4 regions of the Nocardia sp. NPDC050435 genome follow, and region 4 is predicted to be linked to each of the others. Evidence: riboswitches for the same ligand, from Rfam matches in the RefSeq annotation. Region 4 holds a riboswitch; each other region holds the start of a gene.

Region 1 (4,285 bases), on a different contig from region 4:
CCGCGATCGCCTGGCCCGGAGACAGGGCGTGGGCACCGATCAGGATCGAAGCGGCGCAGGCCACGGCGAGCGCGGCACCGGCAACGAGCAAACCGGTGCCGTGACGGGCGCGGGTCACCGTCCGAACAGGTCAGGATGGATCAACTCGGCGACCAGTTCGGTCGCGTGGGCGATCCGGACGCCGGCGGCCCGGTCCGCGAACAAGAACGGGTGCACTTTCCCCGTCCGGACGGCGGTCGAGTTCGCGAAGGCCGGATTGCCGACGATCCGGTCCACCTGCGGTTGCGCATCAGCGCGGGTAAAGGACGCGTCGCAGCACTGACTGGTCAGGATGATGTCGGGATCGCGGGCGATGAGCTCTTCCGCACCGATCGGCACATTGCGCCGCACGGTGAGGTCGGCGAAGGCGTTCACACCGCCTGCCGCTTCGATGATCTGGGTGATGAAGTCGAGCCCGCCGGCCACCTGATAGGACCCGTCGTCCTTGGGCGTGACGACGGCGACCCGGGGCCGCTGCGCGGTACCTACGGTCGCGCGCACCCTCTCGATCCGCGCGCTCAACTGAGCGACCACGTCGTCCGCGCGGTCGGGCACACCCCAGAGCGCGCCGAGGTCGCGCAGGTCGGCGTAGACGTTGTCGAACCGTACGGTCTTCGGGTCGATCGCCTCGTCGGCCAGACCGTCGGCGCTCGGGCACAGCGGGCTCAACACCCAGGTCCGCACCCCGAGGCTGTTGAGGCTTGCGCGGGTGCCCACGCTCTGTTGCGCCGACTTGGCGAACACTCCGTTGAATCCGGACAGCACGAAGTCCGGGTTCTGTGCCAGCAGCTCATCGCGACTGGGCAGCTTCTCGACATAGACCGACTTCGCCTGCGCGTCCTGGTATTCGGGCAGCACGGTGGAGTCGAGGAACGCGGTACCGACAAGCCGATCGGTGACACCGAGCGCGTGCGCGATCTCGATCGCGGGCTGGTACGCGGCGTAGATCCGCTGCGGCGATTCAGGAACGATGACGTCGATGCCACAATTCGCGCGCGTCACGGCGTTCGCACCGTTCGCCGCTTGTCCGGGTTGCGCACCGCAACCGGCGATGACGGTCGCGCACGCGATCAGCGCGACGCCGCGTAGGCGCGCGAAAACAGACGGAGTCAAGATGACGGCCTTCCAGGTCCTCGTGGAATGGGTACTGCGTGGCCGTGGCCGGTCTCCTGGCTGACGGGATGTGTGCGCGGCGGATCTACCTTCCCAGGGCGCTGTGCCCCAGTGGCTCCGGACGACGGTCACTCGCCCGGGACGATCTGTCGCTCCCGATCACAGTGGCGAGGGCCGCACCGGTTTCACACCGATTTCCCGAACACCACGGCTGGCGGGACTGTACCAAGATCACACCCGAGGTCGGACGACCGCACTGGGAATGCGGAGAATGCGGATACATCTACTCCCACCATCAGAAGCACTCGAAGAGGTGGTGCGTTGACCGCCTGAGCCCGCACCGACTCGCGGATATTCAGGGTCGGCAGTCCTGGTTTCCGGGCCAGAAGATGGACGGATCATGTCGGTTCAGGCCGGGTCGAAGGCCAGGGCGATCGCGGCATTGAGCGTGAGGCCGATACCGATACCGCCCACGGTCCATCCGAGGGCTTTGGCGCTGTTGCGGCTCAGCCATTCGTTGATTCGTTGCAGGAGGGGATCGACCCGTTGGTGCGCGGCGAAGCGGGCCAGGGCCAAGGCGAGGGCGGGCAGGGTCATGACGATGCAGTAGGCGGCGAGCGTGATTCCGATCAGGTGCCAGGCGAGATCGGCGTTGGCAAGCAGGCTGACCGCGGCGAGGTAAGGCAGCATGGTGGCGACTTCCAGCGCGGCCGCGACGAGCGCGAGTTTCATGAGGCCGGCCGAGCTGCCGGTACCCGACATGGTCCTGGACCGCCAGAGTTGGATCTTGCCGGGGTTGCCGGCGCGCTGTGCGGCTCTGGCCTCGAGCCGATAGCTCAGCGCGATGAGGAGTGCGCCGAGGATCAGTTGCGCGATCCGGAGCGGTACCGGCGGGATGTCGATGCTCCGCACTGCGGTCAGCGCTGTGTCAGCGCCGAGCACCAGCAGGATGCCGACTCCGAGGTAGAAGGTCGCGATCGTTGTGAGGTAGACCGCGATTCGCCCGGCTCGCAGCCGTCCTGGCGCCAGCAGCAGCCAGATCGGGATCAGCAGTGTGCCGAAACTGGTGCTGTCGACGAGTGCCAGGGCGATCAACGCGACAGCTAGGGTGACAGTCATCGGTTCCTCTCGGTTCGATATCTGTCCCCATCGTCGTGCAGCCGATCTTGTCTCCCGGTCCTCCTTTGGGAGGACCGGGGGTCGCATATCCGCTGCGGCTCATACGAGTTCACCGTTCGAGGGCGCGCTTCAGAGCAGTCGGCCCGAGTGCAGGCTTCTGTCGCGAGCCGCGCGTTTGAAGCGATCCGCCGGGGGCGGGATCGTCAGCTCTTCGCGGAACCGCTACCGAGGAGAACTTGCAGCGGGCTGGGGCATCCGTGTCGCAGGCCTTCCAAGGATTCCATGCACGCCTGGTACTCGCCGCTGGCGCTGGATGAGCCGGAGCCGACCGGAGCCGCGGTTTCGCTCGGCGTGACGTTGTCGGCGTTGGCGGTGGCGTTCGGCGCCAACGCCAGGGCACCGGCGAGGACGGCGGTGGCGAATGATCGTTTCATCAAAGTTCCCTTGCTTTGGCATTCTCGGATTGGCGGCAGCGCCGATGACGCTATGCCGGAGCATCTGGCGCGCACAGCCCCTCGTTTCCAGGCCCCTGGTAGTCGGGGGGGTAGCCATCTCGAGTATCTGAGTTCCGGGCTGGCGCCACCGCCCCTGACCGCGGAGCCTTCAGCGACCGTAAGGCTTGCCCTCGAACCCGTGGGTGCTCATATCGTGGGCGTCGCGCAGATACGCATTGGTCGCCGGGTCGAGCCCGGCCAGGTAGGCATCCACGAGCTCCTGCGCCGCTTCCTGCGTCGTCCAGATGAAAGCCGGCCAGAAGAACTCCGGAGGCACGGGCTTCCAAATCAGCTGGGAGTCTTCGTCCTCCGGATCGTCATCGGCGAGGGCATACTGCGTCTCGGCCTTTTCGATGGCCTGGCTCAGCCATGTCGAAAACCCGGTGTGCGACCCCATCACCTGGCGGGCCAGCAGCATCAGCGACATGCATTCGCTCTGCAAATCTTCGCCGGAGACGGCCGAACCGTAAATCCAGAAAAGCAAAGTCCGGCAGACCCACAGCGGCTCCTCGGCTTTCGGCGGCGCCTGCCCGCTGAACTCCGGAGGATCGGTGAGACGTGCGTAGTGCAAGTCCGCGCACAATGCCCACACGGCCTCGATGCGCTGGCGGGCGTCTCGCACATCCGCGGCCGGCGCCACGCCGTCCACGCGCGCCACAACCCACTGTGCGGCAGCTATCGCGAGGCCGAAAATCGCCTCGTCCCGCAGCATGCCGAGCTGGTCCGCCAATCCTGTGTCGCGTTCGTCATCGTCGTCGAGCAACGTATTCCGAATCGACTCATCCCATTCGAAGTCGAAAGGCAGGCGCGACAGCGACATCTCTTCCGGAAAGCCCTCGGTCGCTCGATCAGCGGCAACCCCGAACGGACCGTGGACAGCCATCGGATCGGATGGTGGAACGCGCGAGAGGTGTTCAGGCATCAATGGTTCCCTGTCGCTTGCGATCCGGCGGAGAGGCAATCGCCGAGCGCTCATGGTCCACGACGAACTGGCCCCACTCCATTCGTCGCTGCGAGCGACTACCCGCCGAGAGGCGCAGTGAGTTCGCGACCTTGCGGACAACCTCAGCGCTGTCCGAGGAGACGGAAAGGCTCAGGGCAACCGGGGCGATCTTTCCCAGTATCTCACGGGCACGAGCTGAGTCGACCGTGCGCAGGATCGGCAGAGCTCCAAGGGACGCCGCACGGTGGATTGCCGCCAGGCGGTGGGGATCAAACCCACCCGCGGAATCCGGCGTCGGGCTCACCTGTTGAACACACTGCCGGCGTCCCGGACAGCCCCGCAGGGGATCTCGGGCCAGGCGAGCCCTGGTCCAGGCCTCAACTGCGGGACCTCTGCGTAGAACGGACCCGTCCGGATTGTGCGACTCAACCGCGGCTATCGAATACTCCTGTGCGGTAGGCGAATTCACGAAGTCCCGGCATCGTGGCGCTGGGATGGCGAAGCAGGCTGGTGGTGATCTGCTGGACTGGTTTGCGGTAGCGAACTTCGTCCGGTGCCGCGCGTTCGGCGGCCAGTA
Region 2 (4,285 bases), on a different contig from region 4:
GCGCTTTCACTAACCGGGCGCGGCCACGGTCGCGGGCTGGCGGATCTGCTGCTGGAACCGCTGGAGGAACGGCAGCACCTGGTCGGTGATGACCCGGTTGTATTCGGTCGGGCGCTGGATCGGGTTGGCGTGGCCGGTGTCGCGGGGGAAGGCCACCAGCAGTGTGCCGTCGACGCCGCCGGCGAGGTCGATCAGGACCTGGTGGGAGTACTCGACGTCGACGACCCGGTCGCGCCCGGCCTCGCGCGGGCGGAGAAAGACGACGGCGGGGCGGAGTTTGCCGGGGACGGGGCGGGCGAGGGCGCGCAGGTCGTTGCCCGCGCCGCCCGCGACGATCGCCAGGAACTGCGACTCGATCAGCCCGTTGCTGGCGGCGTCGGGGTTGAAGATCTTGTCGTGCAGCACCCGTTCGGCGGCGTCCCGGAGTTCGGGCATCCGGATTCCCGGGTCGCCGTAGAGACCGCGGTCGACGAATTCGCCGCGCCGGGCATACATCTCGACGATGAACCGCAGGGCGCGGCTTTCGCGGGCGCCGGGTAGCCAGCCCATCCAGCGCACCATGTCCTCGCCGCGGCCCCGGCTTTCCTCGCGGACGGCGTTCAGGTCGACGGGTGTGCAGTCCAGGAGCACGCCGACCAGCCGGCGATCGCTTTCGGTGTGGATGTGGCGGGCCACCTCGAGCGCGATCACTCCGCCCATGCTGTGCCCGACCAGGACGACGTTCTCCACCCCCGACATCAGGGCGGCGCGGACGATGAGGTCCGCGATGACCTTGGTGTCGATACCGCGATTGTCGTATTTGATCGCCCACACCACGCCGAGCCGGGACAGCGACGGCAGCGCTTCGGCGGTGTCGCTCGCGTTGAGGTTGCCGAGCCCGACGAGGTCGACCACGACGGTGTCCCAGTTCTGCTGTTCGCCGGGGGTGGCGACGGGCAGGATCGCCGGTTCGGTGCGGGCCAGGCGGGCTCGCTCCGGCGCGACATCGTGGGTCCAGTACTGGGCGAACGCGACGAGTACCGCGATGAGCACAACTGAGAGCCTGACCAGCGTCACCCTGGTGCGGCGCAGCGTCGTCCAGTCGGCGCCGAGGCGGGTGTCCCGCCAGCGGGCCCGGCGTCGCGCGTCGTCGTAGTCGGTGACGGTGGACGGGTGCCGATCGTCCAACAGCGACATCACTCCACTGTGTCTGCGAAATGGATGGTCCGCCATCGGACTTACCGGTCTGCCCCGAGATAAACCTTCGCTAAGCGAAGGACTTCGCTGCATGCCTGGTCACAGCGTTGCCGAGACCGGCACAGTGGACGAACGGAACAGACCGGTATGGTTCACACCGTCATTTCCGGCGAGTGCGGGAATCCGGTGAGAACCCGGAACGGTCGCGCCACTGTGATCGCCCCAGCGGGCGAGAGTCAGACCTCCCTCGCCGGGACGAACTCCGGAAAGGCCGCGACTTGCCTGCTGAGGAAGCACTACCCGCGTGGACGCGCGCCTGATGGTCCGTGTCCGAAGCGCGGTCGCCCTGCCGGCGCTCGCGGCGCTGCTGGTGTGCGCGATGATCCTGGCCACCGGGTTCGGCGCCGAGACGCTGCCGGTCTCCGCGGTCGTCGACGTGCTGCGGCACCGGTTGTTCGGCGGCGTCACCCCGGATCTGGGCCTGGACACCATCGTCTGGCAGTTGCGGGTACCGCGCACCGTGCTGGCCGCGGTGGTCGGCGCGGGCTTGGCGCTGGCCGGGGCGGCCATGCAGACGCTGGTCCGGAACCCGCTGGCCGATCCCTATCTGCTCGGGGTGTCCTCGGGCGCGGGCGTCGGGGCGGCGGCGGTCATCACCTCCGGACTGTTCGCGGGCGCCGGAATCTGGGCGCTGTCGGCGGGCGCGCTGGCGGGCGCGTTCGCCGCGGCGGCCATGGTTTTCGTCATCGCGGTCGCCCAGGGCGGGTTGACGCCGATGCGACTGGTTCTGACCGGGACCGTGCTCGCGTCCGCGTTCGCCGCGTTCAGCAGCTACCTGGTCTTTCGCAGCAAGGATCCCGCGGCCGCGCAGTCGGTGCTGTTCTGGCTGCTGGGCAGTCTCGCGGGCGCGGACTGGACGAAGCTCGGCCTGCCGCTCGCGGTGGTGGCGCTCAGCGGTGCGGCGCTCTGCGCGCTCAGCGGCTGGCTGGACGCGCTGGCCTTCGGGGCCGACACCGCCGCCGCCATCGGCGTTCCGGTCAAGCAGTTGCGGATCGCGCTGTTCGTGCTGCTCGCGGTGCTGGTGGGTGTGCTCGTCGCGGTCTCCGGCGGGATCGGGTTCGTCGGGCTGGTCATTCCGCACGCGGCGCGTCTCGTCGTCGGTCCGCGTCATCGCAACCTCCTGCCGGCCAGCGCGCTGTGCGGGGCGCTGTTCCTGGTGGTCGCCGACGCCGCGACGCGTGCGATCGGCCGCCCGACCGAGATCCCGGTCGGGGTACTGACCGGGCTCATCGGCGCGCCGGCATTCCTGCTGCTGCTCGGCCGCCGCCGCTACCACTTCGGAGAGTCATGAACCGCGGTCACCGTTCTCCGCCGGGCAATCCCGGGCCAGCTCGCTCCGGGCAGGTCACAGCGTGACCGATCCGGAGGCGCTCTCCCAGGCGGACAGCGGAGCCACCGTCGCGGCCCGTGCGGTGACCTGTGCCGCCGGCAAGCGGCGCATCGTCTCCGGCGCCACCTTCGAGATCGACGCGGGCGAGGTCGTCGGGATCGTCGGCCCGAACGGCAGCGGCAAGTCCACCCTGCTGCGCGTGCTCGCCGGGGTGCAGCGGCCCGCGCACGGGCAGATCGTCGTGAACGGCCACGTGCTGCACGATCTTTCGCCGCGCCGCCGCGCCCGGATCGTGGCTCTGGTCGCCCAGGACGAGCGTCCGCCCGCGGACCTGCGCGCCGGGGAGGTCGTCGCGCTGGGCCGCACTCCGTATCTTCCCCCGTGGGGCGCGGGGTCGCCGCGCGAACAGCAGGCCATCGACGAAGCCCTGGCCGCGGTCGATCTGGCCGGATTCGCGGATCGGCCGGTGCGCCGGCTCTCCGGTGGGGAACGCCAGCGCGTGCTGCTGGCCCGCGCGCTGGTGCAGGACACCCCCGTCCTGCTGCTGGACGAGCCGACCAACCACCTCGACATCACGCATCAGCTCGAATTGCTCGCACTGGCGCGGACTCTGAACCGCACGGTCATCATGGCCCTGCACGAGATCTCGCTGGCCGACCGCTATTGCGATCGAATCCTGGTGTTGCACAACGGCAGCGCACACCCTCTCGACGTGCCCGCGCAGGCACTGCGCCCGGACGTCCTGGAGACCGTTTTCGGGGTTCGCGCGCTGCGGGTCCAGCACCCGGACACCGGCGAATCCCATCTTCTGCTCACTCCCCCGGCGTCCGTGTGACGCGCTCGCGAAAGGCGATACCGATGAAAACCACTGTCCGAGTGCTGGCCGTGGCCGCGCTGACCGCCGCACTGGCCGCCTGTAGCGACACCGAGCCCGCCGCCGGGACCCTGACGCTCCGCAACTGCGACGCCGACGTGCAGTTCCCGGCGCCCGCGCAGCGGATGTTCGTCAACGACGGCAACCTGGTCTCGATGGCGCTCGCGCTGGGCGCGCAGGATCAGGTGGTCGCGGTCTCCAGCGTCCAGCGCGACGCCGACACCCTGCGCCGGCACTACGGCCCGGCCGTGGACAGCTTGAAATCCGTTGCACCGCAATATCCCGCACGGGAGACCGTGCTCGCCCAGCGCCCCGACGTGATGGTCGCGGGCTGGAACTACGGCTACGACGAGGCCAAGAACCTCACCCCCGCCTCGCTGCGGCAGGACGGGGTCGCCGCCTACGTCCTCACCGAAAGCTGCCGCCAGTCCGGCGAGGGCGCGCGCGGCATCGTGGAGCCGTGGACGGCGCTGCGCACCGACCTGACCAACCTCGGCGCGATCACCGGCCGCGCCGACCGGGCCGCCGAACTCACCGCTGATCTGGACCAGCGCCTGGCCGCGCTGAGGTCCGCGCCCCAGCCCGCGCGCCGCCCGAACATCTTCCTCTTCGACAGCGCCAGCGACACCATCTATTCCAGCGGCAAATTCGGTGCGCCGCAGGCGATCCTGGAGGCCGCGGGCGGCCGCAACGTCCTCGACGACGTGTACGACACCTGGACCAAGGTCTCCTGGGAGCGCCTCGCGGCCGCGGACCCGGACGCCATCATGTTCGTCGACTACCCCGAACAGACCTTCGCCCAGAAGGTGGAACTGCTGCGCACCAAGCCCGGGATCAACCAGCTG
Region 3 (4,285 bases), on a different contig from region 4:
CGCGCGGGCCGGTGGCGCGCGCGGAACCCTTGTCAGGCCCGGAAATAAGGCCGCGCGGTGCGGTGGTACATCGCGGGAATCGCGACCAGCACCGCCGCCACGTGCAGGACGCGGAAAGTCGCGATGCCCACGCCGCTCGCCGTGATCCCCTCGACCAGATCGGCCGCCTCGTCGGCGGCGAGCACGGCGCGGATCGGTTCCACCAGCAGCGAGGCCAAGCCGAGCACGCCGATCCCGGCGGTCAGCGCGACGCGGGCCCAGCGGTCGCCGTAGGTCATCCGGATCGCGACCGCCAGCACCACCAGGTAGAGCACGCCGCGCAGGGCAAGGCCGACCGCCAGGTCGCCCAGATCGACCTCGGAACGCTCCAGCAGCAGCGCCGCCTGCGCGAGGGCCTCGGCGACGCCGGCCAGCAGGGCGACGACGAGCGCACCGAAGGCCAGCGCCACCGCGCGCGGGGCCCGCGCGGGCGCGCGCAGCGGCGCGAGCGAAAGATTTTCGGGCCAGAGCGAAAAGGCAGTGCCGGTCATGTCACCGACACTGCCTTTCACCGTGTGAACGGGAATCACCCCGCCGTAGCAACCTCTTCCCGTACGGGAGAGCTAGAGCGCGTGGCGAATTCGGTCAGCGCGGCGAAAACCAGGCCCAAGCAGGCCCACAGGGTCGCGGACACCGCGAGCGAGGACACTCGGAACTGCCACAGCAGACTCGGCGGGAAGTCGGCCTTGACCTCGTCGACGCCGGGCAGCGCGATGTACCCGATGGCCACGATCAGCACGAACGCCGCGACGCCGCCGATCAGCCGGACGCTGTTCAGCTGCGTGCGCAGCAGTTTGTAGACGAAGGCGCCCGCGCCGACCGCGACCAGGCCGAGGACGACGGCCGCCACCCACAGCCAGGTGCGGTCGTTGATCGTCTCCGGGTCGCCCACCGCGGGTGGGTTCGCCGGATATTTGAAGAACGGCACCGCGACGATCGCGGCCCAGCCGCCGAGTGCCAGCGCGATCGCGAAGACAGGTCCGGCCAGTGCTGTGTGCCGCCGCGCGAAGTGGGCGACCGCGCCGAAGATCGCGCCGAGCGCGAGCCCGGCCAGACCGAGCGCGAGGAACTGCCCGGCCTTCTGACCGGTGCGGCTCACCAGGGGCTCTTCCTCGTCACCGTGCGAATGCCCGCCCGCGGCCGGGTTTTCCGCCGCCGCGGCGGCCTCCTCGATCGCGATGGCCGCCTCGATCTTCGGCTCACCGACGAAGTAGCCCACCGTGGCGGCCAGCAGGCCGGCGATCAGACCGGCCAGCAGGCCGCGCAGGAGCAGAGCTTTCAGGGAACCGGTCAGTGGCACGGAAGCCCCAGCAGGTGGCGTCCGTCGTGCATCAGCTCATGCATGAACATCCCGCTGCGCGAGATGGCCCCCTGGTCGAACCCGACCAGGTAGAGCGTGAGCAGTGCGAGCAGAACGACACCCACCGTGACGAGCACGGTTGCCAGCGAATCGGTGGCGCGGGCGGGGGTATGCGCGATGGCCATGAGTTCCTCCTACGGGATACGCGTCCCGGGTGGTCCGTGCGATGGGTGCCGGTGTCTGGCTTCCCGGCACCTGGGCACACCCGGTGCGTGGATCACAGTGGCGCGACCGCTCCGGCTTCACACCGGATTACCGCATCACCCTCGCGTCTGTCTCTCGAAGAGTGACAGGCGTGGGCAGGTGCCGTCAACACGCGTATCCGCTATCTGGGAATGCCCGGCGCGCCGCAGCGTGCCGGGCATTTCGCCGAGGCACTCAGGACTTGGGGGAGACGTCCATGACGACTTCGAACTCCAGCAGCGCGGCCCCGGTCGACACCGGCTTCTGGTCACCGCTGCCCGCGTGCGCGGCCCGCGCCGGCCCGTCGCGCCAAGCGGCGAAGGAGTCTTCGGAATCCCACTGGGTCACCACGAAGTACCGGTTGTCGCCGGCGACCGGGCGCAGCAACTGGAATCCGAGGAACCCCGGCGACCCTTCCACCGCGTGCGCGCGGTGGGCGAACCGCTTCTCCAACTCGGGGCCCGCGCCCTCCGGAACCTCGATCGCGTTGATCTTCACAACAGCCATGAGGCGAGTCTATTTGCGGCGTGCGCCCAGCGCCCGGAGACGGTGGCGCAGCGGGACCACGGAGGGCGTAGCGAGCGCCGCGGATTCGGATAATGCAGAATCTGGGCGGTGTTGTACGACGAAGGCGGAGCCGGGACGCCGATCCTGCTGCTACATGGCTTGATGGGCAGTGCGCGCACCTGGGGCGATCACCTGGATTGGCTGCGCGGATACGGGCACGTCTACACCTTCGACGCGGCCGGGCACGGCCGGCCCGCGCCGGAGGAGTTGACCACGGAGGCCTTCGTCACCGACCTCACCGCCGCCACCGTGAGCATCGCCGAACCGATGGTGGTGATCGGGCACTCGATGGGCGGGCTGCACGGCTGGGTCTTCGCCGCCCAGCATCCCGAGCGGGTCCGCGCGCTCGTCGTGGAGGACATCGCGCCGGATTTCCAGGGCCGCACCGCCGCGGACTGGGCCGCCATGATCGAAGCGTGGCCGCAGCCGTTCCCGGACGCCGACGCGGTGCTGGATTTCTTCGGACCGGTCGCCGGTCGCTATTTCCTGAACTCCTTCGAGCACGGCCCCGACGGTTACCGATTACACGGCTCGGTCGCCACCTTCCGCGATATCTCCGAGGAGTGGGGCGGCCGGGACTTCTGGACCGAATGGCGCGCGGTGCGCGCGCCCGTCCTGCTCGTCGAGGGCGAGCACACCATCACCCCGCCGGGCCAGATGCGCGAAATGGCCGCGCGCAACCCGAATGCCGAATACCGGCTGATCCCCGACGCCGGGCACCTGGTGCACGACGATCAGCCCGAGGCGTACCGCGTGGCAGTCGAGGCATTCCTGCAGCGCGTGCTCTAACCCTCGCCCGCCAGCGCGAACAGCCCGTCCGCGGTCTGCTCGATCAGTCCGTCGACCAGCAGCGAGTCCAATGCGCGGTCGCGCTGACCGGGATCGCGGGTCCAGGCCAGGTCCAGGCGCACCCGCTCGACCGGGCCGGTGGCGGCGCGCAGCACGTCCAGCAGCCGGCCGCGCGCCTGGCGGTCGGTGCCCTCGTATTTCTGCACCCGGCGCACGAAATCCGAGGCGGGCCGCCCGGCTTCGACCCAGGCGCAGCGCGGCAGCGGGCAATTCGCGCACTGCGGATTGCGTGCCGTGCACACGGTCGCGCCGAGTTCCATCAGCGCGGCGGAGAATTTCGCGGCCCGGTCCACGGCCAGGGGCAGCAACGCCTCGGTTTCCGGCAGATCCCGGGACGACGGATTGCCGGCCTCGGCCCGCCCGTGCACCGCCCGCGCCACCACGCGACGAACATTGGTGTCCACCACCGGAACCCGCTGCCCGTAGGCGAAGCAGGCGACCGCGCGCGCGGTGTAGGCGCCGATGCCGGGCAGCCCGAGCAGCACGTCGACCTCGGCCGGCACTTCGTCGCCGTGCTCGTCGGCCAGCACCCGCGCGCACTCGTGCAGGCGCAGCGCCCGGCGCGGATAGCCGAGCTTGCCCCACGCGCGCAGCACCTCGGCCTGCGAGGACGCCGCCATGGCCGAGGGCACCGGCCAGCGCGCCACCCATTCCAGCCAGATCGGCTGCACCCGCACCACGGGGGTCTGCTGCAGCATGATCTCGCTCATCAGGATCTGCCAGGCCGTGACGCCGGGCCGCCGCCACGGCAGGTCACGTGCGGTCTCGGTGTACCAATCCAGCAACACCTCAGCGTCGATCACTTCACCATCCCTGCCGCGCCGCGGCGAGTCGATATTTGCCGCGCTGTAACGCAGCGGACTGGTTGGTAACCCATTGCCTTGTGCACAATGGACGCTATGCCTGATTCCAATCCGATCAGCGCCTGGAAGTCTCTGCGCGAAGGTAACGAGCGTTTCGTCGGCGGAACGCTGTTGCATCCTAGCCAAGGGGCTGCCGACCGGGCCAAACTCGTCGAAGGACAGCACCCCTCCGCCATCCTGTTCGGCTGCGGCGATTCCCGCGTCGCCGCCGAACTGATCTTCGACCAGGGGCTCGGCGACATGTTCGTCGTGCGCACCGCGGGTCACGTGGTGGACAGCTCGGTGCTCGGCTCGATCGAATACGGCGTCGCGGTACTGAACGTGCCGCTGATCGTGGTGCTCGGCCACGACAGCTGCGGCGCGGTGAAGGCCACCATCGACGCCCTCGACGGCGGCGCGGTGCCGGGTGGATTCATTCGCAGCA
Region 4 (4,285 bases):
TCCACGCGGTGATCGCGTACGGGCCCGAGTACGCGCCCGCGCCGACGATCTTCGCCGAATCACCGCCGGCGGCCTCCATGGCCGCGACGTCGTAGATCTGCAGCGAGTTGTCCCGCGCGGCGAGCGCCGCGGGCACCATCGCGTTCGGGGTGGGTGTGGTCAGCACGACCTTGTCGCCGTCCGCGACCACCGTCGTGGCCGCGTCCAGATACACCCGGGCCGCGGCCGAGCGCGCGATCTGCCTGGTCAGGGCCGCGGCCACGGCGGGGGCGTCGACCGGCTTGCCGTTCTGGAAGGTCACGCCGGGGCGCAAGCGCACCACCCAGCGGGTGTCGCCGTCGCGGGTGACCGATTCCGCCAGCCACGGCGCGACCTCGCCGGATTCGGTGATCTGCAGCAGGTTCTCCGCGACTCCCCAGTCGAAGAGCCAGTTGGTGCCGGTGCCGATCGGGTCCAGTCCGGCGATCTTGTAGGAGTTGTAGATCGTCAGCGTGCCGTCGCCGGCGGCGCGCAGCGCGCGAGCCGAAGCCGCCGCGCCGCCGTCGTCGGACGCACAGCCGGTGAACACCATGGCGACTGCGAGCAGCCCTGCCAGGGTGGCCGCGACCCGGGACCGACGACGTCGTTCCGGAGCGTGGCCGGGTAGCCGCGCGGCGCTGGGCCGGCGGCGAGTGAGCACTCGCATTCTCATCCTCGTGAAGCTCGATCCTGAAGTGGCGCAGGTATCCTGGCTCCCGGATCGACGCTCGCCTTCGGCCTTCCAACCCAGGAAGGTCGTGGCCATGGATGAAGGTTCGCTCCTCGGTCACAGTTGCGGGACAGCCCCGGATTCGCACCGGTGTTCCCTGCGGGAGTGAACCTAGCAGCCGGGGCCAGCTATATTCATCTGGCAGCTGGTTCGCCGGAGGTGGAGTCGAGGAGCCCCTGATCCACCCGAGGCGTCGAAGCCCGGGCTTGTGTTCGCACAGGCGCGGGTGAGAGGGAACCCGGTGAGAATCCGGGACTGTCCCGCAGCGGTAAGTGGGAACGACAGCCGTCACCCGCACTGGGCGCGAGTACGCGATGCCTGGGAAGCGACGGTCGGTAGGACCAGCCCCGGGCCCCGAGCCCGAGGCCGACCCGTTCGAGGGTCGATGCCCACGAGTCCGAAGACCTGCCCGTTGTGCCGGATACGCCGTATCCGGCGGTCGTCGCCTCGTGGATTGGGTGGCACGCCGAGTGGACCCGGGCACGGGAACGATGCTTAGTGGGCTCCGTCAGCGTGCGCTCGTAATGGGTGGCGGCTCTTTCCGTAGCCGAACTCTGGAGTTCACCAATGTCGAACCCCCGCAACACCTTCACCGCCACGGTGCTCGGACTGCCGCGCATCGGGCCCAACCGGGAACTCAAGCGTGCGATCGAGGCCTACTGGGCCGGGCGCTCCGATGCCGCCGCCCTGCACGAGGTCGCCCGCACCCTGCGCACCGCGCAACTCACCGCCGTCCGCGACGCCGGACTCGACTCGGTGCCGGTGGGCACCTTCTCCTATTACGACCACGTCCTCGACACGGCCGTGCTGCTGGGCGCGCTGCCCGAGCGCGTCGGCGGCATCGCCGACGAGCTGGATCGCTATTTCGCCGCCGCGCGCGGCACCGCCGAGGTCGCGCCCCTGGAAATGACCAAGTGGTTCGACACGAACTACCACTACCTGGTGCCCGAGCTCTCGGCCGCGACGGAGTTCTCGCTGCATCCCGAGAAGCCGCTGGCCGAGTTGAAAGAGGCGCTTGCGCTGGGCGTTCCGGCCCGCCCGGTGATCGTGGGGCCGATCACGTTCCTGAAGCTGGCCAAGTCGGTGGACGGCAGTGATCTGCTGGACCGGCTGCCGGATCTGCTGCCGCTCTACGAGCAGTTGCTGGGCCTGCTGGCCGAGGCGGGCGCCGAGTGGGTGCAGCTGGACGAGCCCGCGCTGGTGACCGATCTCACCGAGACCGAGCAGGCGACGGTCTTCACCGCCTATCGCCGCTTGGCCGACGCCCAGAACCGGCCCGCCATCCTGGTCGCCTCCTACTTCGGACGTCTGGGTGAAGTGCTTCCGGCGCTGGCGAAGTCGGGCGTGGAGGGCATCGCCATCGATCTGGTGGCGGGCGGGTCCGCCGATGTCGCGGCCGCCGCCGCGCTGCGCGACACGCTGGTCGTGGCGGGCATCGTGCCCGGCTACAACGTCTGGCGCGTGGATCCCGACCAGGCGCTGCCGCGGCTGCGCGCGCTGCGCGAGGCCGGGGCCACGGTGGCGGTGTCGAGCTCGTGCTCGCTGCTGCACTCGCCCTACGGCCTGGAGCCGGAAACCGAGCTGGATCCGCGCCTGCGCAGCTGGCTGGCCTTCGGCAAGGAGAAGATCGCCGAGGTCCGAGTGCTGGCCACCGCCCTGCACGACGGCGAGGACGCGGTCGCCGAGGCGCTCGAGATCGCGCGCACCGCGGTCGCCGATCGCAAGGCCGATCCCCGTCTGCGGGTCGAGTCGGTGCGTGCGCGCCTGGCCGAGCTCGATGCCGACGCCAGCCGCCGCACTCCGGCCGACGAACGGCGCGTGCTGCAACAGGAACGACTGAACCTGCCGTTGCTGCCGACCACCACCATCGGCTCGTTCCCGCAGACCTCCCGGATCCGGGTGGCGCGCGCGGAACTGCGCAAGGGTGAGATCGATCAGGCCGAGTACGACAACCGGATGCGCGCCGAGATCGCCGAGGTCATCACGCTCCAGGAGGAGATCGGCCTGGACGTGCTGGTGCACGGTGAACCCGAGCGCAACGACATGGTGCAGTACTTCGCCGAGCAGCTGGACGGTTTCGCCGCCACCGTCAACGGCTGGGTACAGTCCTACGGCACCCGGTGCGTGCGGCCGCCGATCCTGTTCGGCGATGTCACCCGCCCGGCGGCGATGACCGTCGGCTGGAGCACCTACGCGCAGTCGCTGACGGCCAAGCCGGTCAAGGGCATGCTCACCGGTCCGGTGACCATCCTGGCCTGGTCCTACATCCGCGACGATCAGCCGCTGGCCGACACCGCGCGTCAGATCGCGCTGGCCATCCGGGACGAGACGGTGGATCTGGAGGCGGCCGGCATCGGCGTCATCCAGGTGGACGAGCCCGCGCTGCGTGAGCTGCTGCCGCTGCGGCGCGCGGATCAGGCCGAGTACCTGGCGTGGGCGGTGGACGCGTTCCGGCTCTCGACCGCGGGCGTGGCCGATGTCACCCAGATCCACACCCACCTGTGCTACTCGGAGTTCGGCGAGATCATCGGCGCCATCGCGGGATTGGACGCCGATGTCACCTCGATCGAGGCGGCGCGCTCGCACATGGAGGTGCTCGACGACCTCAACGCCGCGGGCTTCGATCTGGGCGTGGGCCCGGGTGTCTACGACATCCACTCCCCGCGCGTGCCCGGCGCCGAGGAGATCGAGACCTCGCTCGCACAGGCGTTGAAAGCGGTTCCGGCCGAGCGGCTCTGGGCCAATCCGGACTGCGGCTTGAAGACGCGGCGCACCGACGAGGTGGTCGCCTCGTTGCGCAATCTCGTCGCGGCGGCGCGGGCGCTGCGCTGACGGATCGCCGGGGCGCCGCACCGGGTGTGCGGCGCCCCGGCGTCCCGAGTTCTCCGGCACTACACGAAGGCGATCATGCATTCCGTTCCCGACCTCGGGCACCTCGGTTCCGGCCGATTGTCCCGGATTTCCCCGATGGTCCCGTCCGTCGTTCAGAGCCTGCGCACCCATGGCGGTGCGCGGGTGCCGTTCTCGGTGGAGTTCAATCCGCCGCGCGATGCCGCGGGTGAGGCGCGACTGTGGCGGGCGGTGCGCGAATTCGAGCGCATGCATCCGGCGTTCGTGTCGATGACCTACGGTGCGGGCGGTTCCACCAAGGACCGCACCGCGCGCATCACCGGCCAGCTGGCGCAGGAAACCACCCTGACCCCGGTCGCGCACCTCACCGCGGTCGGGCACAGCCTCGCGGAATTGCGTGCGCTGGTGGGCTCCTACGCCGACTGCGGTATCCGCAACATGCTGGTGCTGCGCGGCGATCCGCCCGGTGACCCGCTGGGCGCCTGGCACAAGCATCCCGAGGGCGTCACCTACGCCGAGGAACTCGTGCGCATCGTGCGTGATCTCGGCGATTTCAACGTCGGCGTGGCGTCCTTCCCCGAGGGGCACCACCGCTCGCCGGACCTGGACACCGATACCGCGTTCTTGATCGCGAAACTGCGTGCGGGCGCGGACTATTCGATCACGCAGATGTTCTTCGACGTGGAG

Evidence for each region. Region 4 has a riboswitch for cobalamin ahead of metE (5-methyltetrahydropteroyltriglutamate--homocysteine S-methyltransferase). Riboswitches for the same ligand answer to the same signal wherever they lie in the genome.
Region 1: linked by a shared signal. The riboswitch ahead of AB0I43_RS25425 (ABC transporter substrate-binding protein) and the one ahead of metE (5-methyltetrahydropteroyltriglutamate--homocysteine S-methyltransferase) in region 4 are both predicted to bind cobalamin.
Region 2: linked by a shared signal. The riboswitch ahead of AB0I43_RS40475 (iron ABC transporter permease) and the one ahead of metE (5-methyltetrahydropteroyltriglutamate--homocysteine S-methyltransferase) in region 4 are both predicted to bind cobalamin.
Region 3: linked by a shared signal. The riboswitch ahead of AB0I43_RS27705 (CbtB-domain containing protein) and the one ahead of metE (5-methyltetrahydropteroyltriglutamate--homocysteine S-methyltransferase) in region 4 are both predicted to bind cobalamin.

The regions. Positions count from the first base shown of each region.
Region 1 covers NZ_JBFAJW010000008.1:355,037-359,321, forward strand. Annotated here, with positions in the region: gene AB0I43_RS25420 (iron chelate uptake ABC transporter family permease subunit) at 1-118, opposite strand, end outside; gene AB0I43_RS25425 (ABC transporter substrate-binding protein) at 115-1,152, opposite strand; cobalamin riboswitch at 1,181-1,397, opposite strand; gene AB0I43_RS25430 (GAP family protein) at 1,561-2,271, opposite strand; gene AB0I43_RS25435 (hypothetical protein) at 2,475-2,705, opposite strand; gene AB0I43_RS25440 (hypothetical protein) at 2,875-3,687, opposite strand; gene AB0I43_RS25445 (helix-turn-helix domain-containing protein) at 4,134-4,285, opposite strand, start outside.
Region 2 covers NZ_JBFAJW010000023.1:5,262-9,546, reverse strand. Annotated here, with positions in the region: gene AB0I43_RS40480 (alpha/beta hydrolase) at 10-1,176, opposite strand; cobalamin riboswitch at 1,308-1,441, shown strand; gene AB0I43_RS40475 (iron ABC transporter permease) at 1,496-2,527, shown strand; gene AB0I43_RS40470 (ABC transporter ATP-binding protein) at 2,589-3,401, shown strand; gene AB0I43_RS40465 (ABC transporter substrate-binding protein) at 3,425-4,285, shown strand, end outside.
Region 3 covers NZ_JBFAJW010000009.1:377,094-381,378, reverse strand. Annotated here, with positions in the region: gene AB0I43_RS27715 (hypothetical protein) at 33-530, opposite strand; gene AB0I43_RS27710 (CbtA family protein) at 566-1,339, opposite strand; gene AB0I43_RS27705 (CbtB-domain containing protein) at 1,330-1,524, opposite strand; cobalamin riboswitch at 1,553-1,709, opposite strand; gene AB0I43_RS27700 (antibiotic biosynthesis monooxygenase) at 1,778-2,089, opposite strand; gene AB0I43_RS27695 (alpha/beta hydrolase) at 2,198-2,938, shown strand; gene AB0I43_RS27690 (A/G-specific adenine glycosylase) at 2,935-3,801, opposite strand; gene AB0I43_RS27685 (carbonic anhydrase) at 3,898-4,285, shown strand, end outside.
Region 4 covers NZ_JBFAJW010000001.1:866,280-870,564, forward strand. Annotated here, with positions in the region: gene AB0I43_RS04190 (ABC transporter substrate-binding protein) at 1-685, opposite strand, end outside; cobalamin riboswitch at 700-890, opposite strand; cobalamin riboswitch at 956-1,176, shown strand; gene metE (5-methyltetrahydropteroyltriglutamate--homocysteine S-methyltransferase) at 1,316-3,580, shown strand; gene AB0I43_RS04200 (methylenetetrahydrofolate reductase) at 3,716-4,285, shown strand, end outside.